Regions from separate parts of the Mycobacterium sp. NPDC004974 genome, predicted to be linked through region 1. Evidence: predicted binding sites of a transcription regulator. Region 1 holds the regulator's gene; each other region holds the start of a gene.
The links. Region 1 encodes LexA, which represses DNA repair genes until DNA is damaged. Its sites were predicted from a motif close to CGAACANNTGTTCG; they were not measured.

Region 1 (7,626 bases):
TACTCGATCCCGGAGGTGTCCTTCGTCGGCGCAACCGAGGTCGATCTGACCAAGGATTCGATCCCCTACGAAGTCGGTGTATCCCGCTACCGCGAACTGGCGCGCGGCCAGATCGCCGGGGACTCCTACGGGATGCTCAAACTACTGGTGTCCACCGAGGATCTGCGGGTGCTGGGCGTGCACATCTTCGGCACCAACGCCACCGAGATGGTGCACATCGGGCAGGCCGTGATGGGGTGCGGCGGCACCGTCGAATACCTCGTCGACGCGGTGTTCAACTATCCGACGTTCTCCGAGGCGTACAAGGTCGCGGCGCTGGACGTGATGAACAAGCTGCGCGCGCTCAACCAGTTCCGTTACTAGCAGTCGGATTCCAGCGCCGCGGGCGCCGCGTCGCCGGGTCCGCCCGCCTCGGCTCTGGCCAGCAATCGGTCGATCCGGCCATCGAAGTGTGGCGAGTAGGACACGTCGTCGTCGCATCCACCGCCGTCGAGCCCGCCGACCAACCCGGTCACCGTCGAGCCCGAAACCCACGGCGCGCCACTGAAACCGTCGGTCAGGCCCGCACAGGCCAGAGACGGGAACCCCTGCGGCGACCACGCGGTGGCGCCCCGGCAGGCCAGCGGGCTACCGCCCTCTCCCATCGGGTAGCCGGTCACCGTCACCGGAACACCCGGCGCAGGCGCTGACCCCAGGGCCAGCCCGCCGCCGGCCGCCCCGAGCAGGCTCGCGCCGGACCCGCCGGTGACCCGCACGATGGCGTAGTCGGCCTGCGGATCCTGCTCGGCGATCCAGCGCGGGTCCAGATACGCCGCCTCGACGTGCCAGGAATCGCCACCGCCCTCACCGAAGCCGGGAATGAACGTGGTGTCGACACCGTCGAGAAGGCAGTGCGCGGCCGTCAGGATGAGATCGCCGGACGTGCTGGCCAGCACCGATCCGCTGCAGGTGTGGGTCGTGGTGTCGCCGAGGAACAGTGCCCCCACCCGCCGGTCCGGCATCACCGACTCGGCCCCGGCCTGCGACAACGGGCTGGCCACGACCGACGGGCTGCTGGGCGGGACCGTTGTGGGGCCGGCGCCTGCGGTCCGGTTACCCGGCCCGGTGCAGGCCGCGACCAGAGCGGTCACCGCCGCCGCCGCGACTGTGAGCTTCACCATCGGGGTCACCTGCATCATCACGATTTTGCCTGATCGCGCCGATTACCGCCGGAATGCCGGGCCCGACCCGGCGCGTTCGCATGCACAAGCGGGGCGGAACGAACCCGCAGCCCGGGTATGCGAGACACTAGATGGCATGGTGGTGGGCCGTCACAGCGTCCTACCGCAGCGAGGAGACGAAGCGAGATGACCGACAGCAGCGACACCCCCGACCAGCACTACCAGCCCGATCAGAGCGGCATGTACGAGCTTGAGTTCCCGGCGCCGCAGCTGTCGTCGTCGGATGGCCGCGGCCCGGTGCTGATCCACGCCCTGGAGGGGTTCTCCGACGCCGGTCACGCGATCCGGCTGGCCGCCGAGCACCTCAAAGACACCCTCGACACCGAACTGGTCGCGTCCTTCGCCATCGACGAGCTGCTCGACTACCGGTCCCGCAGGCCGCTGATGACGTTCAAGACCGACCACTTCACCAGCTACGAGGAACCCGAGCTGAACCTGTACGCGTTGCATGACGGCGTGGGCACGCCGTTCCTGCTGCTGGCCGGCCTGGAGCCGGACCTGAGGTGGGAGCGTTTCATCACCGCGGTGCGGCTGCTCTCCGAGCAGCTCGGGGTACGGCGGGTGATCGGCCTCGGCACGATTCCGATGGCGGTGCCGCACACGCGGCCGGTGATGCTGACCGCCCACTCCAACGACAAGGAGCTGATCGCCGACCACACCCCCTGGGTCGGGGAGATCCAGGTTCCGGCGAGCGTGTCCAACCTGCTCGAGTTCCGCATGGCTCAGCACGGCCACGAGGTGGTCGGTTACACCGTGCACGTTCCGCACTACCTGGCCCAGACGGCCTATCCGCCCGCGGCCGAGGCACTGCTCGCCGAAGTGGCCCGGACCGGTTCGCTACAACTGCCGTTGGAGAAACTGTCCGAAGCCGGTGCCGAGGTGTACAGCAAGATCAACGAGCAGGTAGAGGCCAGCACCGAGGTCGCCCAAGTGGTGACCGGGTTGGAGCGCCAGTACGATGCTTTCGTTGCCGCACAGGAAAATCGGTCCCTGCTGGCGCGTGACGAGGAACTGCCCAGCGGTGACGAGTTGGGAGCCGAGTTCGAACGGTTCCTCGCCCAGCAGACCGGTGACAAGTACAAAGACGACAAGTACAAAGACGGACGGGATGGCTTCGGCGACGGATTCCCGAACGGCGACAACCACTCATAGCAGCCCGGTGGCGGGCCGAGAGCGAGGTTGACCAGCATGACTGAGCGCAAACCCCATCTGCGGTCCGTGCGCGAGCTCGCCCCGACGCTCGAGTACCGCACCATCCACGGATACCGGCGCGCCTTCCGGGTGGCCGGATCCGGACCGGCGATCCTGCTGATCCACGGCATCGGTGACAACTCCACGACGTGGCACACCGTGCAATCGGCGCTGGCGCAGCGGTTCACCGTGATCGCCCCGGATCTTCTCGGTCACGGCAGCTCCGACAAGCCGCGCGCGGACTATTCGGTGGCGGCGTACGCCAACGGCATGCGCGACCTGCTGAGCGTGCTCGACATCGACCGGGTGACCGTGGTCGGGCATTCTCTGGGCGGCGGCGTGGCGATGCAATTCGCCTATCAGTTCCCTCAATTGGTCGACCGTCTCATCCTGGTCGGCGCCGGTGGGGTCACCAAGGACGTCAACGTGGCGTTGCGGGTTGCCTCCCTGCCGATGGGCAGTGAGGCGCTGGCACTGCTGCGGCTGCCGCTGGTGCTGCCGGCATTGCAGCTGGCCGGCCGGGCCGCGGGCGCGGTGTTGGGCTCAACCGGCCTCGGGCATGACATCCCGGACATGGTGCGCATCCTGGCCGACCTGCCGGAGCCAACGGCATCGGCGGCGTTCGCCCGGACCCTGCGCGCCGTCGTGGACTGGCGTGGCCAGGTCGTCACCATGCTGGACCGCTGTTACTTGACCGAATCCGTTCCCGTGCAACTGATCTGGGGCGACTGCGACTCGGTGATCCCCGTCAGCCACGCCCGGATGGCCCACGCCGCAATGCCCGGTTCCCGGTTGGAGATTTTCTCCGGATCCGGGCATTTTCCGTTCCACGACGATCCCGACCGCTTCGTCGAGGTGGTCGAACGCTTCATCGACACGACCGAACCGTCGGTCTACGACCAGGACCGGCTCCGCAGCCTGCTGCGCAGCGGGCGGACCGAATCGGCGATGACCGGGCCGTTCGACACCCAGATCGCGGTGCTCGACGCGATGGACGCCGACGAGCGCAGCGCCACCTGACCCTTCTCACCCACATCGGCCCCGGGCGGTCCGCCCGGGGAGCGTGAGCTGCGACGTAGCATCGATCTATGGCCATCGACGTCACCGTGTTACGAGTGTTCACCGACTCCGAAGGCAAGTACGGCAATCCGCTCGGGGTGGTCGACAACAGCACCGTCGCCCCCGGGGACCGGCAGCGGATCGCCACCGAATTGGGTTACAGCGAAACCATATTCATCGATCTGCCACAGCCAGGCGGTAACTCGGCCAGCGCCCACATCTTCACCCCGGCCACCGAACTCCCGTTCGCCGGGCACCCGACGGTCGGCGCGTCGTGGTGGCTGCGTGAGACCGGGTTGCCGGTCCACACCCTGCGAGTGCCCGCGGGGATCCTCCAGGTCGAGTACGACGGAGATCGCGCCGTCGTCAATGCGCGCTCGGAATGGGCTCCGGAGTTCGCCATCTATGACTTGGCCTCTGTCGATGAGTTGCTCTCCGCCGACCCCGACGACTTCGACGATGCCGAGGAGAACTATCTGTGGGCCTGGATCGACGAGGCGAACGGAACCTTGCGCTCCAGGTCGTTCGCGCCGCACCTGGGCATTCCGGAGGATGAGGCCACCGGGGCGGCGGCGGTACGCATGACCGACTATCTCAGCCGGGATCTGACGATCATCCAGGGCAAGGGCTCGGTGATCGAGACCCGCTGGAGTCCGGAGGGCTGGGTTCGCCTGGCCGGCCGCGTCGTCAGCGATGGCACCACCCGACTGGACTGAACCTGGATCGAACTACGCCTCGGCGCGGTGGGCCCGCAGCGCCTCGATCTCGCGCTCGAAGTCCTCGGCTGACGAAAACGACCGATACACCGAGGCGAACCTCAAGTAGGCGACCTCGTCCAGTTCGCGCAACGGTCCCAGGATCGCCAAACCGACCTCGTGGCTGGGGATCTCCGGCGTGCCGAGTCCGCGGACGGCGTCCTCGACCTTCTGCGCCAATACGTTGAGGGCGTCGTCATCGACCTGCCTGCCCTGGCAGGACCGGCGTACCCCGCGGACGACCTTCTCGCGGCTGAACGGCTCGGTCACCCCGCTGCGCTTCACCACGGCCAGCACAGCTGTCTCCACTGTGGTGAATCGACGTCCACACTCGGGGCAGGACCGACGGCGCCGGATGGCCTGCCCTTCATCGGTCTCGCGCGAATCGACCACACGCGAATCAGGGTGACGGCAGAACGGACAATGCATTACCGCTCCTTCGTCATGCCGCCGGACAACTAGCTCGAGCGCCCTTGAGCGTACCCGCGATGCCAACGGGAGACTCACCGCCGGGTCCAGTGGGGTGTAGCGGCTCACGCCGACGCCGGCCAGTGTGGCTGGCAGCCACGACGATTCAACGGTCATCGCACTGCTCAGCCAACCGGGGCGAGCAGCGTCTGCCCTGCGTCGACTGCCACGGAGTCGAGCTGGTTGAGGTCACGGATCTGCTCGACGACCCGGGACACCGGGGCATCCGGGGCGACCCGCCGGGCCACCTGCTGCAGCGTCTCCCCCGACTTCACCTGGACCACCGCCAGTTCGGTCGGCGTCGGCGTCTCGGACCCCATGACCCCGCCGAGTTGGGCCACCAACCCCAGCCACACCGTGATGCCGGCGGCGACCAGCGCCAACAGGACCGTGGTCAGCGGCGTGATGGGCCGGCTGCGATGAGATGCCCGCGACATCAGCACTCCGGTTCCGCGGTACCGGACCGCACCGCCGGCGGGACGGGACGGCGCCGGCCGCTGGACCCGGCGCACCGGCCGGGGTGCGCCCGCGCCGAACTGGGCGCGGGGCGACTGCGACTGCGGAGTGGCCCGAACAGCGCGGGAACGGCTATCGGCGGGGATATCGATGATCGCCATCTGACTGCCTTTCGGTGGGACGTATTCGCTCTTGTGTTCGAACATAGTCGCTCAAGTGTTCGATGGATAGAACATGTGATCGAACTGTTGCCAAACGATAGAACGGGGTACCGACAAGTTCGGGCCACAAATCCCGCACACCGCCCACGCGACGGCCCTCGCGCATCCCACCTGCGGACACGCCCGCGACACACGTCGAACACATGTTTGATTAATGCTCGACCAGCGACTACATTCGGCCCCATGAGCGACGACCGCAGCAGGGATGGCAGCACCGACCGCCCGGCCGGATCGGACGGCGCGGGCCCACGCCGGGCCGAGGGCGGCCTCACCGACCGGCAACGGACAATTCTCGACGTGATCCGGGCGTCGGTCACCAGTCGCGGCTACCCGCCCAGCATCCGTGAGATCGGCGACGCGGTCGGCCTGACCTCGACGTCGTCGGTCGCCCATCAGTTGCGCACCCTGGAACGCAAGGGTTACCTACGACGCGACCCCAACCGGCCGCGCGCGGTCGACGTGCGTGGCGCCGACGATCCGGCAGCCGCGGTGGTGTCCACCGACGTGGCCGGCTCCGACGCGCTTCCCGAGCCGACGTTCGTCCCGGTGCTTGGGCGTATTGCCGCAGGCGGTCCCATCCTGGCCGAGCAGGCCGTCGAGGATGTCTTCCCGCTACCCCGCGAACTGGTCGGCGAGGGCTCGCTGTTCCTGCTCAAGGTCGTCGGGGACTCGATGGTCGACGCCGCCATCTGCGACGGCGACTGGGTGGTGGTGCGCCAACAGAGCGTGGCCGACAACGGGGAGATCGTGGCGGCCATGATCGACGGCGAGGCCACCGTCAAGACGTTCAAGCGGACCCGCGGTCAGGTCTGGCTGATGCCCCACAATCCGGCGTACGACCCGATCCCGGGTAACGACGCAGCGGTGCTCGGCAAGGTCGTCACCGTGATCCGCAAGATCTGACCGACCGAGATCGGACCCGGCCGAATCCGAAGGATGGCCGGGTCCGTTCGATTCAGTCCGTCCGCACGAATCCGTTGGTGCGAGCGAATTCCTCACTGGCGAACCAGATTTCGGCCACCGCGTCGTCATATTCACTGCTGTCGGGCGCCCAGTAACGGCCGGACTTCGTGTCGGCCTTGATGGGGTAGCCCTCCGGCGCGCGGCGCGCGTCCTCCAGCGGTAGGTGGATGGCCGTGGCACTGGGGATCTCGTCGAGTTCGATGGCCGCATGTCGCCCGCTGTGGGCCTCGCTGCTGTATGCCTCGGACTCGGTGATGACACGGGTCGGCGCCGTGTCGACATTGTCCTGATCGCTCGGCACGGCCAGGCCGCTCAACGCCGCGAAACCTTGCGCCTCGCGTGCGCCGCCGGCCGGACCTGCGAATGCCCCTGTATCCACCATGTCGTCGTCTGCGAGTTCGGCTTCGATCTCGTCGTCGGCGTCACCCTCGGCGACTTCCTCGAAGTCCGCATCGATGGGGGTGTCGAGGTCCTCGTCCTCTTCGAAATCGTCGTCGAAGTCATCCTCTTCGAAGTCGTCATCGTCCTGGTAGCCGTCGTCGTAGTCGTCGAAGCCCTGTCCCGCCTCCGGGCCGGCCAGCCGTGAGGAATCCTCCGGCGGCTCGTCGTCCTCGCCCGGTGATCCGTAGCCACTGGCCGATCCGTGGGGAGCGGCCCACTGGCTGACCGGGATCGCGATATCGGTCGGGCCGTCGAACGGGGACGCCACACCGCTCGCCGAATCCTCACCCGGCCCGGCGAAACGCGCCGTCGAGGCTTCACCGGCACCGTAGGCAGTGCTCGGCCGGTACCCGCTCGCCGCATCGGCGCCCCGGTCGTCGGCGAACTCGTCGTGGTCGTATCCCCGCGATTCGTAGTGCGCTTCGTCGTAGCGGCCGTCGTCATACTGCGGTTCGCCGGCACCGTCGTAGTCATCGTCGAACGGATCGTGGTCGAAGTCGTCATCGCCACCGGCACGGCGACGGTGCCACAGTGCCGCCCCCACGATCAGACCCGCGAGCAGCAGCACCGGAACCACCGCGATCAGCCACCACCAGCTCCAATGCCAGCTGAACGGCTTCTTCGCATCCGCGCCCGACGGCTGCGGACCACCGGCATGAGGCTGCCCGACACCCGGAACCTGCAGGCCACTCAACTCGGAGGCGAGTTTCGAGGGCTCGGTGGTGAACTTGTTGGCATCGCGGTCCCAGGAGATCGCTCCCCCGCTGAACCGCTGGCTGACGACGGTGCCGTCTTCGGTCTGGTCGGCCATCGGGGCGCCCAGTGCGCCCTTCGCCCCGCCCAGCTTGTCCC
Region 2 (7,626 bases), on a different contig from region 1:
CCCACGCCCGAATCTCACAGAGAGTTCATACAGCGGCTTCACAATTGCACCGGTGGGCAACAGGCGCCCCAGGACGCCCTGGGCTCACCAGCTGTCCCAGTGCGAGAACTGCTCGGCCGGAAGGCGCTTGGCCTTCTTGAAATCGGTGCCCAAGGTGTAGGCGATCGGGAACAGGCCCGCCTGCGCGTACCGATCGAACGGAATGCCCAGCAGTTCGGCGGCCTGCTTCTCGCCGTCACCGAGCAGGTGCAACGTCGTCCAGGCCGATCCCAGGCCGCGGGACCGCAGCGCCAGCATGAAGCTCCACACCGCGGGCAGCAGTGACCCCCAGTAGGACGCACCGATACCGGCGGGTGCGCCGTCGGGGCGGCCCTCAAGGCACGGCACCATCAGCACCGGCGCCTTCTCGAAGTTGTCGGTGAGGTACCTGGCGGAGCTCATCACGGCATCCGCCTGGTGATCGCGGATGTCGCCACGCTCGGGCGCGGGCAGGTCGAGGTACGGGTAGGCGTTGGCCCGGTAGATGTCGGCCAGGGCCTTCTTCTTTGCCGGGTCCTCGACGAAAACCCATTGCCAGCCTTGTGCATTCGACCCCGTGGGGGCCTGTAGTGCCAGGTCGAGACACTCCGTGATGACCTCACGCGGCACCGGCTTATCGAAGTCGAGACGTTTGCGCACCGAGCGGGTGGTGGTGAGGAGCTCATCGACGGTCAAGTTCAGGGCTGGTTCGGCTGTCATCCCGCGAGAGTACAACCGCGGACCGAAACCAGAGCAGCTCCCCAGCGGTTTGCTGGGGAGCTGCCAATCATCGTGCGCCGCAGTGGAACTCAGCTAACAGATGAGGGTTGCGGGCCGCCGCCTCATCGGCGACGGCGCGCGGGTCGATCAGCCGACGTTATCGGAGACCAGCACGGGGTCCCAGCCGGTGCCCTGCGACTCTTCGGCCGACCCGAAGTCGACCGCGTTCGGCACGGCATGGATGCCGTGATCGTCGCCCGGCAACCCGCCCAGAGCGGCAATGGTGTCGCGGATCTTCGTTGCCTCGGCGTCGGTCGGCGTTGCGCCGGCCTCGAGCTCGTCGAGCAGTCCGTCACGCAGACCGGCGCCGTTGGCCACTTCCTGGGCCGACAGCTTCGCGTGGACGCGGGTGACGTAGATCTGCTGCCCCAGAGAGGATCCCGGCGCCGCGGCGGCATGCGCCATCAGCGAGTCGTACCGCTGACGAACTCCGCTGAGCGCCACGATGACCGCGGGAGAAGGCCGGTTGCTGCTGGCCGCCTCAGCCAGGGAGGCACGCAGCTTGCGCAGGCCGGACAGGACGACGTCGGCGCGCTTGTGGAACTTCTTGTCCTCGGGGAAAGGCAGTGCGTCGATAGCGGCGGAATACATGTGCATCGCCGCCTCCGACAGACTGACGATGACCGCCGAATCACCTTCCAGCGTCGCGTTTTGTCCCATGGGCCCTCAATTCTCCAGCGAAAAGATCAACAGAAAGTGAGCGGCCGGTTGCTGGCCCCGTAGGTCCGATTCACCGCCGCTCGCGGTGAGCACGCCGATGACACTAGCGGTTTCCGAGCGGCCCGTCATCGCTAGGGGCACTTGAAGAATGACGAAAAACAGGGTATGCGAACACGGGTGCCGCCGGCCGGTAGCACCTGCCGCCGAGGATGGCCCTACTCTGAACGCCGGCCCGGTGGCAGGCTTGGCCGATGGGAGGTCGACATGGCCGGACTAACTGAATCGACAAGGGTCGCTGAGTCTTCAGGGGGTGCCCCGTTGAACTACGGCCAGAGCGGTGAAACGACCGAGCCGATGCGGGTGGCTGCGGTGGATCAAGACCCGGCTCCCAAAGCCATGTCGATCGACACCAAGGCCGGTATCGGTTGGCTGGTGTGCGGCGGCCTGGGCAGCCTGGCCGTCATCTGGTACCTGCTGTTCAGCCCGGGCGAGCTCGGCAGCAAGGCCGAGTGGTTCTTCGGTGCCGTCGTCTTTGTCGTCGTGATGGTGACGATGTGGCTGACCCTCACCGTCCAGCGTCAGGCCAAATACGACATCGCCCAGGCCGACGAGCGTCTGCGCCGCGAGCTCGCGGCCGCCGACGAACGCTCGGCGCTGGAACTCGCCCTGACCCAGAAATGGCATCGGGCCCAGATGGAGTCGCAGCAGAAGCTGCACGATGCCGAACTGGTGGCCCAGCGGGAACTGGCCCGGATCGAGCGCAACAACCTGCTCGAACAACTTCAGAAGCAGGCGATGATCGAGGTGTCGCGTGCGATCGGCGCACACACCCGGATGCTCGCCACGTTGTGGACCGAAGGCGCGACGCAACTGCGCAACCCGGACCGCGACGAGCGGGAAACCGCGATGAACGCGCTCTTCGAGCAGATCAGCCAAGTCGTCAGCGACGTTTCGGTCGAGCTGGACAACGCCCACCTGCTCAGCCAGGACGACCGTCTGCAGGATGCGCTGAACCGGGTCAACGACGCGGTGCTGTTGGCCATCCAGGTCGCCGAGGACCTGCACGCCGACGTGGTCGAGGGACGGGCCCCGGAAACCAACCCCATCCCGGCAGTCCAACGCCTGCTGCACGAGCGGGCCACCGCCGCGCGGCGGCTGGCGTGGTCGCTGCTGCGGACCGGGCTTGAGGACAGCACCAGCGCGAGCCCGCCCAGCGTCTCCACCGTCTCCATCGCCTCCAGCGCCGATCCGAGCTGACCGCCGGGGCCTCAGCGGAAGTCTCGCGACCGGGAGCCGACCCTCAGCTCGACCGGGCTCATCCGGTCGGCGATCACGGTGACCGCACCGCTGGCGTTCTGCACGATGCCGCGGACCACCAGTGCCGGCGCCGTCTGCGCCAGCTTGCGGTAACGCGCCCACACCCCGGGCGCACACAGCACGTTGACCATCCCGGTCTCGTCTTCCAGGTTCATGAACGTCACCCCCTGTGCGGTCGCCGGACGCTGCCGGTGAGTTACCGCCCCGGCAACCAGGATCCGGGTTCCGTCGACGACATCCAGCAACCTGTCGGCGGGAATCACGCCCAGCGCGTCGAGGTCGGCGCGCAGGTACTGGGTGGGATAGCTGTCCGGCGAGACACCGGTAGCCCACACGTCGGCGGCCGACAGCTCCAGCGCGCTCATCCCCGGCAGCGGCGGGACATGTGAGGACGAGCCCACCCCCGGCAGCCGGTCCGGCCGCTGGGTGGCCGCCGCACCCGCGGCCCACAGCGCCTCGCGCCGGCTTACCCCGAAACAACCCAGCGCACCGGCGGTGGCCAGCGCCTCGGTCTGGGATACCGACAGCTGCACCCGGTTGGTCAGGTCGATCAGGGTGGTGAACGGCCCGTTGGCATTTCGTTCGTCGACCAGACGCCCCGCCAACTCGTCACCGATGTGGCGGACACTGCCCAACCCCAGCCGCACGTCCATGCCGTGGTTCTCGCATGTCGCGTAGGCCAGGCTGGCGTTGACATCGGGGCCGTGTACCACCACCCCGTGCCTGCGCGCGTCTGCGACCAGCGACTGCGGCGAGTAGAACCCCATCGGCTGGGCCCGCAGCAGTGCCGCGCAGAACGCCGCCGGATGGTGCAGTTTGAACCACGACGAATAGAAGACGAGGGACGCGAAACTCAGCGAATGACTTTCCGGGAAACCGAAATTGGCGAACGCCTCCAGCTTCTCGTAAATCCGCTCGGCCACCTCGCCGGTGATGCCGTGAAGTTCGGCCATGCCGGCGTAGAACCGGCTGCGCAGCCTGCGCATCTTCTCGGTGGAGCGTTTGGAGCCCATCGCCCGGCGCAGCTGGTCGGCCTCGGCCGCGGTGAAACCCGCACAGTCGACCGCCAATTGCATGAGCTGTTCCTGGAACAGCGGGATGCCCAGCGTCTTGCGCAGTGCGGATTCCATGGACGGATGGTCGTAGGTGACGTCCTCCAGACCGTTGCGGCGACGAATATAGGGATGCACTGAGCCACCCTGGATCGGGCCGGGCCGGATCAGCGCCACCTCCACCACCAGGTCGTAGAACTCCCTCGGCTTGAGCCGGGGCAGGGTGGCCATCTGCGCGCGGGACTCCACCTGGAACACCCCGACCGAGTCGGCTTTCTGCAGCATCTCGTAGACCGCCGGTTCGGACAGATCCAGCTTGGCCAGGTCGACGGCGATGCCCTTGTGCTCGGCCAGCAGATCGATCGCATAGTGCAGCGCCGAGAGCATACCGAGGCCCAGCAGGTCGAACTTGACCAAACCGATTGCCGCACAGTCATCTTTGTCCCACTGCAGCACGCTGCGGTTGGCCATGCGGGCCCACTCCACCGGGCACACGTCGGCGATCGGGCGGTCACAGATCACCATGCCGCCCGAGTGGATACCGAGGTGGCGCGGCAGGTTGGCGATCTGGGTGGCCAACTCGATCACCGGCTGCGGAATGTCCTCGGCCTCCGGCGAGTCCGGGCGACCGTTCCACCGGCTGAGCTGCTTGCTCCAGGCGTCCTGCTGTCCCTGGGAGAAACCCAGCGCCCGGGCCATGTCGCGGACCGCGCTGCGGCCGCGATAGGTGATGACGTTGGCCACCTGTGCGGCGTAGTCACGGCCGTAACGCTCGTAGACGTACTGAATGACGTTCTCGCGCAAGTCCGATTCGATGTCGATGTCGATGTCCGGCGGCCCGTCGCGGGCCGGAGACAGGAACCGTTCGAACAACAGCTCGTTGGCGATCGGGTCGACGTTGGTGACCTTCAGTGCGTAGCAGACCGCCGAGTTGGCCGCCGATCCCCTGCCCTGGCACAGGATGTCGTTGTCCCGGCAGAACCGGGTGATGTCGTGCACCACAAGGAAATAGCCGGGGAACTTCAGCTGCTCGATGATGCGCAGCTCGTGTTCGATCTGCGCATAGGCCTTTCTCGCGTTGTCCACGGGCCCGTACCGCTCGGCCGCCCCGGCCATCACCAACTCGCGCAGCCAGCTGTCCTCGGTGTGCCCGGCCGGGACGTCGAACGGTGGCAGCTGCGGGGCGATGAGCGCCAGACCGAACGCACACTGCTCACCGAGATTGGCTGCGGCCGTCACGATTTCGGTACCGAACAGCCGGGCCATCTCCTCCCCCGACCGCAGGTGGGACCCGCCCAGCGGGGCCAGCCAGCCCGCCGCGGTGTCCATCGAGTTCCTGGCCCGGATCGCCGCCATCGCCATTGCCAGCCGGCCCCGGTCAGGGGCGGCGAAGTGCGCACCCGTGGTGGCAACCACATCGAGGCCGAACCGCGGGGCCAGCCCGGCCAGGACGGCATTGCGTTCGTCGTCACACGGATGGCCGTGATGCGCGAGCTCGATACTGACCCGGCCGGCCCCGAATCGGTCCACCAGGTCGGCCAGGGCGGCCGCGGCGGCTTCCGGCCCACCGCAAGAAAGCGCCTGGCGGACATGGCCTTTACGGCATCCGGTGAGAATGTGCCAGTGCCCACCGGCAGCCTCGGTGAGCCCGTCGAAGTCATAGCGGGGCTTACCCTTCTCACCACCGGCCAGGTGCGCCTTTGCGATCTCGCGGGACAACCTCCGGTAGCCCTCCGGCCCACGGGCCAGTACCAGCAGATGCGGGCCGGGCGGGTCGGGATCCTCGGTGCGGGGAATGTTCCCCAACGACAACTCGGCGCCGAAGACGGTGGCCACGTCCAACTCCCTGGCCGCCTCGGCGAACCGGACCACGCCGTAGAGCCCGTCGTGATCGGTCAGCGCGATCGCCCGCAGGTTCAGCCGGGCCGCCTCCTCGACCAGCTCCTCCGGCGTGCTCGCGCCGTCGAGGAAGCTGTACGCCGAATGTGCGTGCAGTTCGGCGTAACGGACCGATGTCCGCGGCCGGTCGAGTTCCGGCGGCTGATAACTACCGCGCTTACGCGACCAGGCCGGGCTGTCCCCGCCGTCGCCCGCGGGCTCCAACGGCAGTCCGGAACGGCGGGGCTTGCCGGTAAGTACCCGCTCCATCTCCGACCAGCTCGGCGGTCCGTTATGCCAGCCCACCACGTCAGTGTATCGAACATTTGTTCGAGATCCAGCGGGGTGTGTCCATCCTGCCCGAACATGTAGGTCACCTCGTGATGCCGATCACGCCGCCGCCCCCTACGATGCCCGTGGGCTGGGGATCCGCTGTGAAAGGACGGTAATGGCGTCAACGAAGTACATCGGCTATGTCGGTGGTGTCGCGGTCGCGGCGGGAGTCGGGGCGGCGATCGCCGTGGCCGGCCAGGGCACCGCACACGCTGATTCGACGGACGGTGCGTCCAAGGAATCGACCAGCAGCAGTACATCGCAGCACGTCAACGCCGGGCCGAAGCGCGGTGAGGCCAAGGCCGGTGACACCAAGCGGGCCAAGCCCCTGTCCACGTTCAAGGACAACATCGACAAGCAGGCCGACAAGATCGAGAAAGCGGCGGCACACGTCAACAAGGCCGTTCAGGCCGCCAAGCCCGCCAAGCCCGTGTCCGTCAAGCCCAAGCCGAAGCTCAGTGCCGACGAGTTCGAGGCCGGCCAGGTCGCCAAGCTCAAGGACCTGTTCAACCCCAAGCAGGCCGCGACTCCCAAGCCTTCGCCCGTGGTGGCAGACCAGCCGGAGACCGAGTCCGTCGCGCAGCCGAAGAGCGGGACCTTGGCCACCCCGAAGCTCGGCGCGGTGCGGACCCAGGCCGATACCGCTGAGGCACGGGCGGATACACCGTGGAACCCCAACCCGTTCCGCGACGACGATCCGGAGCCGACGGACATCCCCGAGCCGATCCTGAATCTCCGGAACGCGTTGATGAACACCGCACTTCCCGACGAACTCGACCCGTTCATCAGGGAAGCCACCGAGCAGATCTACCGGGGCAGTCAAATCGTGCCGTGGGTGAACGCGGTGATTCCGATCAGCAAGATTCTGCCAAGCCTGGCGCCCGCCCTCGGCGATGATGCCGCGGCCCGCGATGCACGGCAGACGATCATCAACGAGCTGATCAAGACCACCCCGCCGGGATCGCTCCTGTACTACGGGTACGACATTGCCGTCGACCTGCTCAACGTGGAAGACCAAGGCGCCGATCTCAAGGTGCAGGCCGTCACCACGGTGTGGGATCTGCTCGATCCGTTCGAGCTGGCGCACAACAAAGGCAACTCCGGCATCGGCGGCGCGGCCGGATAGTTCGCGCACGTAACGTGGTGGCGATTTTCGAGGGGTTATTTTTGCGCCACCACGTTACATACGCGGAAAGTGAGCGTGGCCCCGCCACTGTGCCGCGCAAACAGCGCGATGTGGATCTAAATGACGTGCACTGTCGCTTATTTCACTGAATTCGCTGAACTGGAGAGTATGCCTACTCCACGAGCGACGGTGTGTCGTGCCGCAATGTCTCGCCCCTGAAGAATGCCGGGCTGACCGACCGCCAGACGAACATGAGCACGACGCCGAGCAGCAGGATGCCGAAGCCCATGAAGAACACCAGTCCGATACCGCCGATCGCGGCGCCGCTTCCGTTCTCCGGATCCATGCTCTCCTTGATCGCGAGGACGAACACCCAGGCCAGCACCAGGCCGCCGATCAACGGGAACAGGAACTTGAACAGCACGTTGTGGGCGCTGGTGAACAACTCCCGACGGAAATACC
Region 3 (7,626 bases), on a different contig from region 1:
CCGTAGTCGGACAGCACATCGCGATCGGACGTGACGCCTGCCGGGCCGTCGTGCGCCGGCACGCCGGCGATCACCTCGTCGGAGATGATCGAAAGGCCGGTGTCCTTGCCGACCGGTTTGGCCCCGGCGCGGCACAGTTTGATCCCGTTGTAGGCAGCGGGATTGTGGCTGGCGGTGAACATCGCCCCCGGGCAGTCCAGCAGGCCCGACGCGAAATACAGCTGATCGGTGGAGGCGAGGCCGATTCTGACCACATCCAAGCCCTGAGCGGTGACACCGTCGGCGAACGCTGAGGCCAGCGTCGGCGAACTGGCCCGCATGTCGTAACCGATCACCACCTGTCCCGCACCTTCGGCGCGGACCAGCCGAGCGAATGCACCGCCGACCTCGGACACGAACGCCTCGTCGATCTGGCTGCCGACCAGTCCCCGGACGTCATAGGCCTTGATGACATCGTGAACAGCCGCCGCTGGCCTAGACATATAGCTCCTTGTGAAACGGAATCGTTGGCGCCAGCCTAACCGTCGGGCGGCGTCGATACGTTCACTACTCTTGGCCCGACCGCTGTCTAGTCAGTGGGATCCGGCAACACCCGCAGGTGGCCGCGACGACGTCCGTTGGTCTCCGCGGGACGCGCCGGTGGCACCATCACCGCGCTGGTGCCCAGACCGGTGGAGGGATCGGAGAATCCGGCCACCACCCCGCCCCGGGACACCGCACCGGGTTGACCTTCGCGGACCGCATCGGCCAGCGCCACCAGATCGTCCTCGTCGGGATGGGTGGGCAGCGGCCCGGCGTGACGGACCAGCTCCCAACCGCGCGGCGCAGTGATGCGGCCGGCATGGCCGACGCACAAATCCCAGGAATGGGGCTCAGACACCGTGGCCAGTGGTCCGACTACCGCCGTGGAGTCGGAGTAGACAAAAGTCAGCGTCGCCACGGCATAGTGCGGGCACCCGGGCCGGCAGCAGCGACGGGGAACATTCACGCCCCAGAGATTACTTTGGACGATCGCTGTGGGCCGCCGGACACGCGCAGCCGTCGGGGCCCCGATCCCGAACCGTTACGATCATCGCCGTGGCCCAGCGCAACCCATGGCGATCGCGCCGCGGCCGCGATATGCGCGGGCCGCTACTTCCGCGCTCGGTTCCCGGCTGGCGCAGCCGGGCCGAGCGGTTCGACATGGCGGTGCTGGAGGCTTACGAACCGATCGAACGCCGGTGGGCGTCGCGGCTGCGAGAACTGGACGTCGCCGTCGATGAGATTCCGCGGATGTCCCCGAAAGACCCGGACAGTGTGCAATGGCCACCCGAGGTCATCGCCGATGGGCCGATCGCGCTGGCACGGCTGATACCTGCTGGGGTCGACGTCAGAGGGAACGCGACCCGGGCTCGAATTGTCTTGTTCCGCAAGCCCATCGAGCGCCGGGTCAAAGGATCCGATGAGCTTGCCGATCTGCTGCATGAAATCCTGGTGGCCCAAGTGGCCACCTATCTGGGAGTTGAACCGTCAGTCATCGACCCAACGATCGACGACGACTGACATCGAGCGCCGCACCCCTGCGATGAAGCGCCCTGCCGGGAAGAGCGTCAGATGATGCCGCGTTTGAGCCTGCGACGCTCCCGCTCGGACAGCCCTCCCCAAATTCCGAAACGCTCGTCATGCGCGAGCGCATATTCCAGGCATGCGTCCTTCACTTCGCATCCCTGGCAGATGCGCTTGGCCTCGCGGGTAGACCCGCCCTTCTCCGGGAAGAACGCCTCCGGGTCGGTCTGTGCGCACAGCGCACGTTCCTGCCATTGGTCGTCTTCGTCTTCCGGATCAACATCAATGTGTTCGGGTACCAAACTCAGCTGAGGACGTGCGGGCATCCCCAGCGGTGTCGGCCCGGCGTTGATGTGCGGTGCGTTGTCTACCGAGCCGAGTAGCCGGTTGTCGAACCGGACCACATGATCGAAATCGCCGCTCTCATAAGACATTATCCCCCGCCTCCTCACTCGGTCTCATAGATCCTAAGTGGAGCCCCACTATTGCGATGTGCGGTCACCCCATTCGAACAGTTGATCGAATCTCGGTCCGCGACACCGGAATCGGTCACCGACCGGGAAATGACACATATGTGATTACACACGTGTTAGCTGCCAGGGTCAAGCGCCGGGACGCGAATTCATACCATCTCGTAATGTCAAATCGGCGCGTCGCGACATCGGCGTGTCCTGCCCGTGACGACGTCGTTTCCATCCGCGCGCCCTCAGAGCTTAGGGTCGGACGTTGTGAAGATCACCGTTCTGGTCGGCGGCGTCGGAGGCGCCCGGTTTTTGCTGGGGGTACAGCACCTGTTGGGCCTCGGCCAGTTCGCCGGGAGCGACAGCAAGCATGAACTCACCGCGATCGTGAACGTGGGCGACGACGCGTGGATGCACGGCGTCCGGATCTGCCCGGACCTCGACACCTGTATGTACACCCTGGGTGGGGGCATCGATCCCGAGCGCGGCTGGGGTCACAAGGATGAGACCTGGCACGCCAAGGAAGAACTTGCCGCGTACGGCGTGCAACCTGACTGGTTCGGCCTGGGCGACCGGGACCTGGCCACCCATCTGGTCCGCACCCAGATGCTGCGCGCCGGCTACCCGCTGTCGCAGGTCACCGAGGCGCTGTGCAAGCGCTGGTCACCGGGTGCGCGGCTGTTGCCGGTCACCGACGACCGCAGCGAGACCCACGTGGTGATCACCGACCCCGAAGACGGCGAACGACGGGCGATCCACTTCCAGGAGTGGTGGGTGCGCTACCGCGCACAGGTGCCCTCACACAGCTTCGCGTTCGTCGGTGCAGAACAGGCAACCGCCGCGCCGGGCGTCACCGACGCGATCGCCGAGGCCGACGTGGTGTTGCTGGCACCGTCGAATCCCGTCGTGAGCATCGGGCCGATCCTGCAGATCCCCGGTGTCCGCGGCGCGCTGCGTTCGACGAAGGCACCCGTGGTCGGCTACTCCCCCATCATCGACGGAAAACCGTTGCGCGGCATGGCAGATGAGTGTCTGTCCATCATCGGCGTGGAATCCACCTCGCAGGCCGTCGGCCAGCACTTCGGCGCCCGGTCGGGCACCGGGATCCTGGACGGCTGGCTGGTACACGAGGGCGATGACGCCGAGATCGAGGGCGTGGCTGTGCGCGCGGTACCGCTGCTGATGACCGACCCGCCGACCACCGCAGAGATGGTGCGGGCCGGTCTGGATGTGGCAGGCGTTGCGCTGTGACCACCGGGGTGAACACCGAGCACGGGTCTGCCGACCGGGTCGAGATTCTGCCGGTGCCAGGGCTTCCCGAGTTCCGACCCGGGGATGATCTGGCCGCCGCCCTCGCCGAGGCGACGCCGTGGCTGCGTGACGGGGACGTGCTGGTCATCACCAGCAAGATCGTGTCCAAGTGTGAAGGCCGCATCGTCACCGCCCCTTCCGACCCAGACGAGCGGGACACCCTGCGGCGCAAGCTCATCGACGCCGAGGCGGTCCGCGTGCTGGCACGCAAGGGCCGGACCCTGATCACCGAGAACGCCATCGGACTTGTCCAGGCCGCCGCCGGAGTCGACGGCTCCAATGTCGACTCGAACGAATTGGCCCTGCTGCCGGTCGATCCCGACGGCAGCGCACAGGCGCTTCGCGAAAACCTGCGTGAGCGACTCGGCGTCACGGTCGCCGTCGTGATCACCGACACCATGGGCCGCGCCTGGCGCAACGGCCAGGCCGATTTCGCCATCGGCGCATCCGGGCTCACCGTGCTGCACGGTTATGCGGGCGCACGCGATCGGCACGGTAACGAACTTCTGGTCACCGAGGTGGCGGTGGCCGACGAGATCGCTGCGGCAGCCGATCTGGTCAAGGGCAAGCTCACTGCGATCCCCGTCGCGGTGGTGCGTGGGCTGGAGCTGACCGACGACGGATCGAACGCCCGCACGCTGCTGCGGTCCGGCGAGGACGATTTGTTCTGGCTCGGTACCGCCGAGGCAATCGAGATGGGGCGCAACCAAGCTCAGCTACTGCGTCGCTCAGTGCGCACGTTCTCCGACGAACCGGTCGACCACGCACTCATCGAAGCCGCCGTCAGCGAGGCACTCACCGCGCCCGCCCCGCATCACACCCGCCCGGTGCGCTTCGTCTGGGTGCAGGACGGTGCCGTGCGGACCCGGCTGCTGGACCGGATGAAGGACCGGTGGCGGGCCGATCTCACCGGGGACGGCCGGGACCCGGAGTCCGTCGAGCGCCGCGTGAACCGCGGTCAGATCCTGTACGACGCCCCGGAACTGGTGATTCCGTTCCTGGTTCCCGACGGCGCCCACAGCTATCCCGACGAGGCCCGCACCCAGGCCGAGCACACGATGTTCACCGTCGCCGTGGGTGCGGCGGTGCAGGCCCTGCTGGTGGCGCTGGCGGTACGCGACGTGGGCAGCTGCTGGATCGGCTCGACCATCTTCGCCGGTGACCTGGTGCGTGCCGAGCTCGATCTGCCTGCGGACTGGGAGCCGTTGGGCGCCATCGCGATCGGTCACGCCGCCGATCCGCAACCGCCGCGCGACCCGGTGCCCACCGACGGCCTGCTGGTCGTGAAGTGAGCGCCGAGAGCCTGCACGCCTCCGCCGTCGAGATGCTGACGCATTGGCAGACAGCCGATCCCGGCCAGGACACCCTGCGGTACGCGGTGCTGTCGTTTCTGGCCGCCCGTCCCGACGCCTGCCTGCGCGCATGCGTACCCGGCCACATCACCGCCTCGGCACTGGTGGTCGATCACACCGGAACCCAGACGTTGCTCACCCTGCATCCCCGCTTCGGCCGCTGGTTGCAGCTCGGCGGGCACTGTGAGGAAACAGATTCCGACATTCGCTCCGCCGCACTGCGCGAGGCCACCGAGGAGTCCGGCATCACCGGGCTGACCATCGACCCGCAGTTGGCCGCGCTACACGTGCATCCGGTGACCTGCTCGCTGGGTGTGCCGACCCGCCACCTCGACATGCAGTTCGTGGTGCGGGCACCGGAAGGCGCCGAGATCGCCTGCAGCGACGAGTCTCTGGACCTGCGCTGGTGGCCGTTGGACGCGCTGCCGGAGAGCACCGACTTCGGCCTTCAACAACTCACCGACTCTGTCACCGGAACGGTCTAGTCTGGGCCGGTGAACCCGGAGCGCAGGACCATCGTCATCACCGGCGCCAGCGACGGCGTCGGTGCCGCGGCCGCCCGCCAGTTGAGCCGGCGTGGCGACAACGTCGTGGTGGTTGGCCGGTCACCCGGTAAGACTGCGGCGGTGGCCGGCGCGCTCGGCGCCGACCACCTCGTTGCCGACTTCGCCGAACTCAGCCAGGTCCGCGATCTGGCCGCCCAGTTGGTGGATCGGTATCCGCGCATCGACGTGCTGGCCAACAACGCCGGCGGCATCATGAGCGGAACCCGGCAGGCGACCGTCGACGGCTTCGAGAAAACCTTCCAGGTCAACCACCTGGCCCCGTTCCTGCTGACCACCCTGCTGCTGGATCGCCTGATCGACGCCAAGGCATCGGTGATCAACACCTCCAGCGTGGGTAACCGGCTGTTCGGCCACATAGACATCACCGACCTGAACCACGAACGCGGTTTCAAGGCGCAGAAGGCCTACGGCGATGCAAAGCTGGCCAACATCCTGTTCACCAAGGAACTGCACCGCCGCTACCACTCTGCTGGGATCTCCACGGCCTCGTTCCACCCGGGCTCGGTGGCCTCGAACTTCGGCGCGGAGGCCAACAACCCGGCCTTGGAACTGCTCTACCGCACACCGCTGAAGAAGCTCCTCCTGGTCAGCCCGGACAAGGGGGCAGATCAGTTGGTATGGCTGGCCACGTCGACCCCGGGCTCCGACTGGACGTCCGGACAGTACTACGCCCGGCGCAAGCCCGGTCGGCCGAACAAGCAGGCCAACGATCCTGTTCTGGCACAACAGCTCTGGGACCGCAGCGCGGAGATGGTCGGCGTCTAACCGGGCGCCTGCGTGCAGTACGCCCGGCGGGCGGCACGCAACGCAACCGCGGCCTGCTCCGGCGTGGCCGCATACTGTCCTGCCATCTGGTCGATCACCGCAGATGCGGGCTGACCGGTGTAGAGCAGACGGCACATCTCCCGGCCCACCAGCAGCAACTGGTCGTCATCGCCGGGAAAGACACCTCGTGTGGCCTTGAGATAGGCGTTGTCTTCACCGGTCAGCGGTATCGGCCAGGCCGCCGCCTCCGGCGCGGTGGCTCCGAAAACCCCTCCGAGCACCAACGCCGCCGCGAGCGGCGCCACCGCCTTACGTCCCAGTCCGTTCAACATGGTCCTCCCCTTTCGCCCATCGAATCTTAAGGCGCGGCAGAGGTCGGCAAATACACTTCTTGTGTCAACGCCGAGACGACGGCCTGGGATGCGGTGCCGCCAATTCTCGTCAGAAGCGTAGTTTCGGCGCAGTTCAGACGTCGGTGGAGTACCGGATGCCGCCGTCCGGGATGTTCACCCCGGGCCACACCCTGGCACCGCGCAACAATTCGCAGCGGGCACCGATGTCGGCCCCGTCGCCGATCACGCCGTCGCGGATCAGTGCCCGCGGGCCGATGCGGGCGCCGAAGCCGATGATCGAACGTTCAATCACCGCACCGGCTTCCACGCGCACGCCATCGAAGATCACCGCGCCGTCGAGCCGTGCGCCTGCACCGATCTCGGCTCCGCGGCCCACCACGGTGCCGCCGATCAACAAGGCGCCGGGAGCGACCGCCGCACCTTCATGGACCAGGGACTCACCGCGCTGGCCGTTGAGCGCCGGCGAAGGCGCGATGCCACGGACCAGATCGGCCGATCCGCGCACGAAATCCTCGGGTGTGCCCATATCGCGCCAGTAGGAGGTGTCGACGTACCCGCACACCTTCAGCCCGTCGGCGAGAAGGCCCGGGAACACCTCGCGTTCGACCGATACCGGCCGGCCCTTCGGGATCTGGTCGATGACATGCTTTTTGAACACATAGCAGCCGGCGTTGATCTGGTCGGTCGGCGGATCCTGGGTCTTCTCCAGGAATGCCGTCACGCGGCCGTCGGCATCGGTGGGCACACAACCGAACGCACGCGGGTCACTGACGCGCACCAGATGCAGCGTGAGGTCGGCCTGGTGGGTGTCATGTGACTCCAGCAGCGCGCCGAGGTCGGCCGCCGACAGCACGTCACCGTTGAACACCATGGCCGTGTCGTAGCGCAGCTTGTCCGCCACGTTGGCGATGCCACCACCGGTGCCGAGAGCCTCTGTCTCGGTGACGTATTCGATCTCGAGCCCGAGATCGGAGCCGTCACCGAACGCCTCCTCGAAAACCTCGGCCTTGTACGAGGTGCCCATCACCACATGATTGATCCCGGCCGCGGAGATCCGCGCCAGCAGATGGGTGAGGAACGGAACTCCGGCCGTCGGCAGCATCGGCTTGGGCGCCGAGAGCGTCAGGGGCCGAAGCCGGGTGCCTCGTCCACCGACGAGGACGACAGCGTCCACCTCCGCGGGATTGATCACGTCAGTGCCCTTTCGCATGTTTACGTCGCGAACTACCGACCACCAGGCCCGCACGTGCTGCCAGCGCGCCCCGAATCGTCC

Region 2: a site for LexA is predicted at 6,025-6,038, ahead of ACWEFV_RS12470 (error-prone DNA polymerase). Genes of this name have one in related genera too.
Region 3: a site for LexA is predicted at 2,054-2,067, ahead of cofD (2-phospho-L-lactate transferase). Genes of this name have one in related genera too.

Annotation. Positions count from the first base shown of each region.
Region 1 covers NZ_JBSGAQ010000001.1:480,563-488,188, reverse strand. The annotation lists gene sthA (Si-specific NAD(P)(+) transhydrogenase) at 1-363, shown strand, start outside; gene ACWEFV_RS02430 (trypsin-like peptidase domain-containing protein) at 360-1,175, opposite strand; gene ACWEFV_RS02425 (proteasome assembly chaperone family protein) at 1,347-2,372, shown strand; gene ACWEFV_RS02420 (alpha/beta fold hydrolase) at 2,409-3,431, shown strand; gene ACWEFV_RS02415 (PhzF family phenazine biosynthesis protein) at 3,500-4,186, shown strand; gene nrdR (transcriptional regulator NrdR) at 4,199-4,654, opposite strand; gene ACWEFV_RS02405 (LysM peptidoglycan-binding domain-containing protein) at 4,819-5,310, opposite strand; gene lexA (transcriptional repressor LexA) at 5,554-6,273, shown strand; gene ACWEFV_RS02395 (LGFP repeat-containing protein) at 6,326-7,626, opposite strand, start outside.
Region 2 covers NZ_JBSGAQ010000004.1:328,244-335,869, forward strand. The annotation lists gene ACWEFV_RS12455 (nitroreductase family protein) at 85-738, opposite strand; gene ACWEFV_RS12460 (XRE family transcriptional regulator) at 886-1,458, opposite strand; gene ACWEFV_RS12465 (hypothetical protein) at 1,777-2,715, shown strand; gene ACWEFV_RS12470 (error-prone DNA polymerase) at 2,727-6,011, opposite strand; gene ACWEFV_RS12475 (hypothetical protein) at 6,154-7,164, shown strand; gene ACWEFV_RS12480 (APC family permease) at 7,337-7,626, opposite strand, start outside.
Region 3 covers NZ_JBSGAQ010000004.1:170,474-178,099, forward strand. The annotation lists gene ACWEFV_RS11605 (phosphomannomutase/phosphoglucomutase) at 1-482, opposite strand, end outside; gene ACWEFV_RS11610 (DUF3499 domain-containing protein) at 569-988, opposite strand; gene ACWEFV_RS11615 (metallopeptidase family protein) at 1,120-1,542, shown strand; gene ACWEFV_RS11620 (WhiB family transcriptional regulator) at 1,590-1,979, opposite strand; gene cofD (2-phospho-L-lactate transferase) at 2,274-3,257, shown strand; gene ACWEFV_RS11630 (coenzyme F420-0:L-glutamate ligase) at 3,266-4,609, shown strand; gene ACWEFV_RS11635 (NUDIX hydrolase) at 4,642-5,154, shown strand; gene ACWEFV_RS11640 (SDR family NAD(P)-dependent oxidoreductase) at 5,164-6,000, shown strand; gene ACWEFV_RS11645 (DUF732 domain-containing protein) at 5,997-6,332, opposite strand; gene ACWEFV_RS11650 (mannose-1-phosphate guanylyltransferase) at 6,466-7,545, opposite strand; gene ACWEFV_RS11655 (glycosyltransferase family 2 protein) at 7,547-7,626, opposite strand, start outside.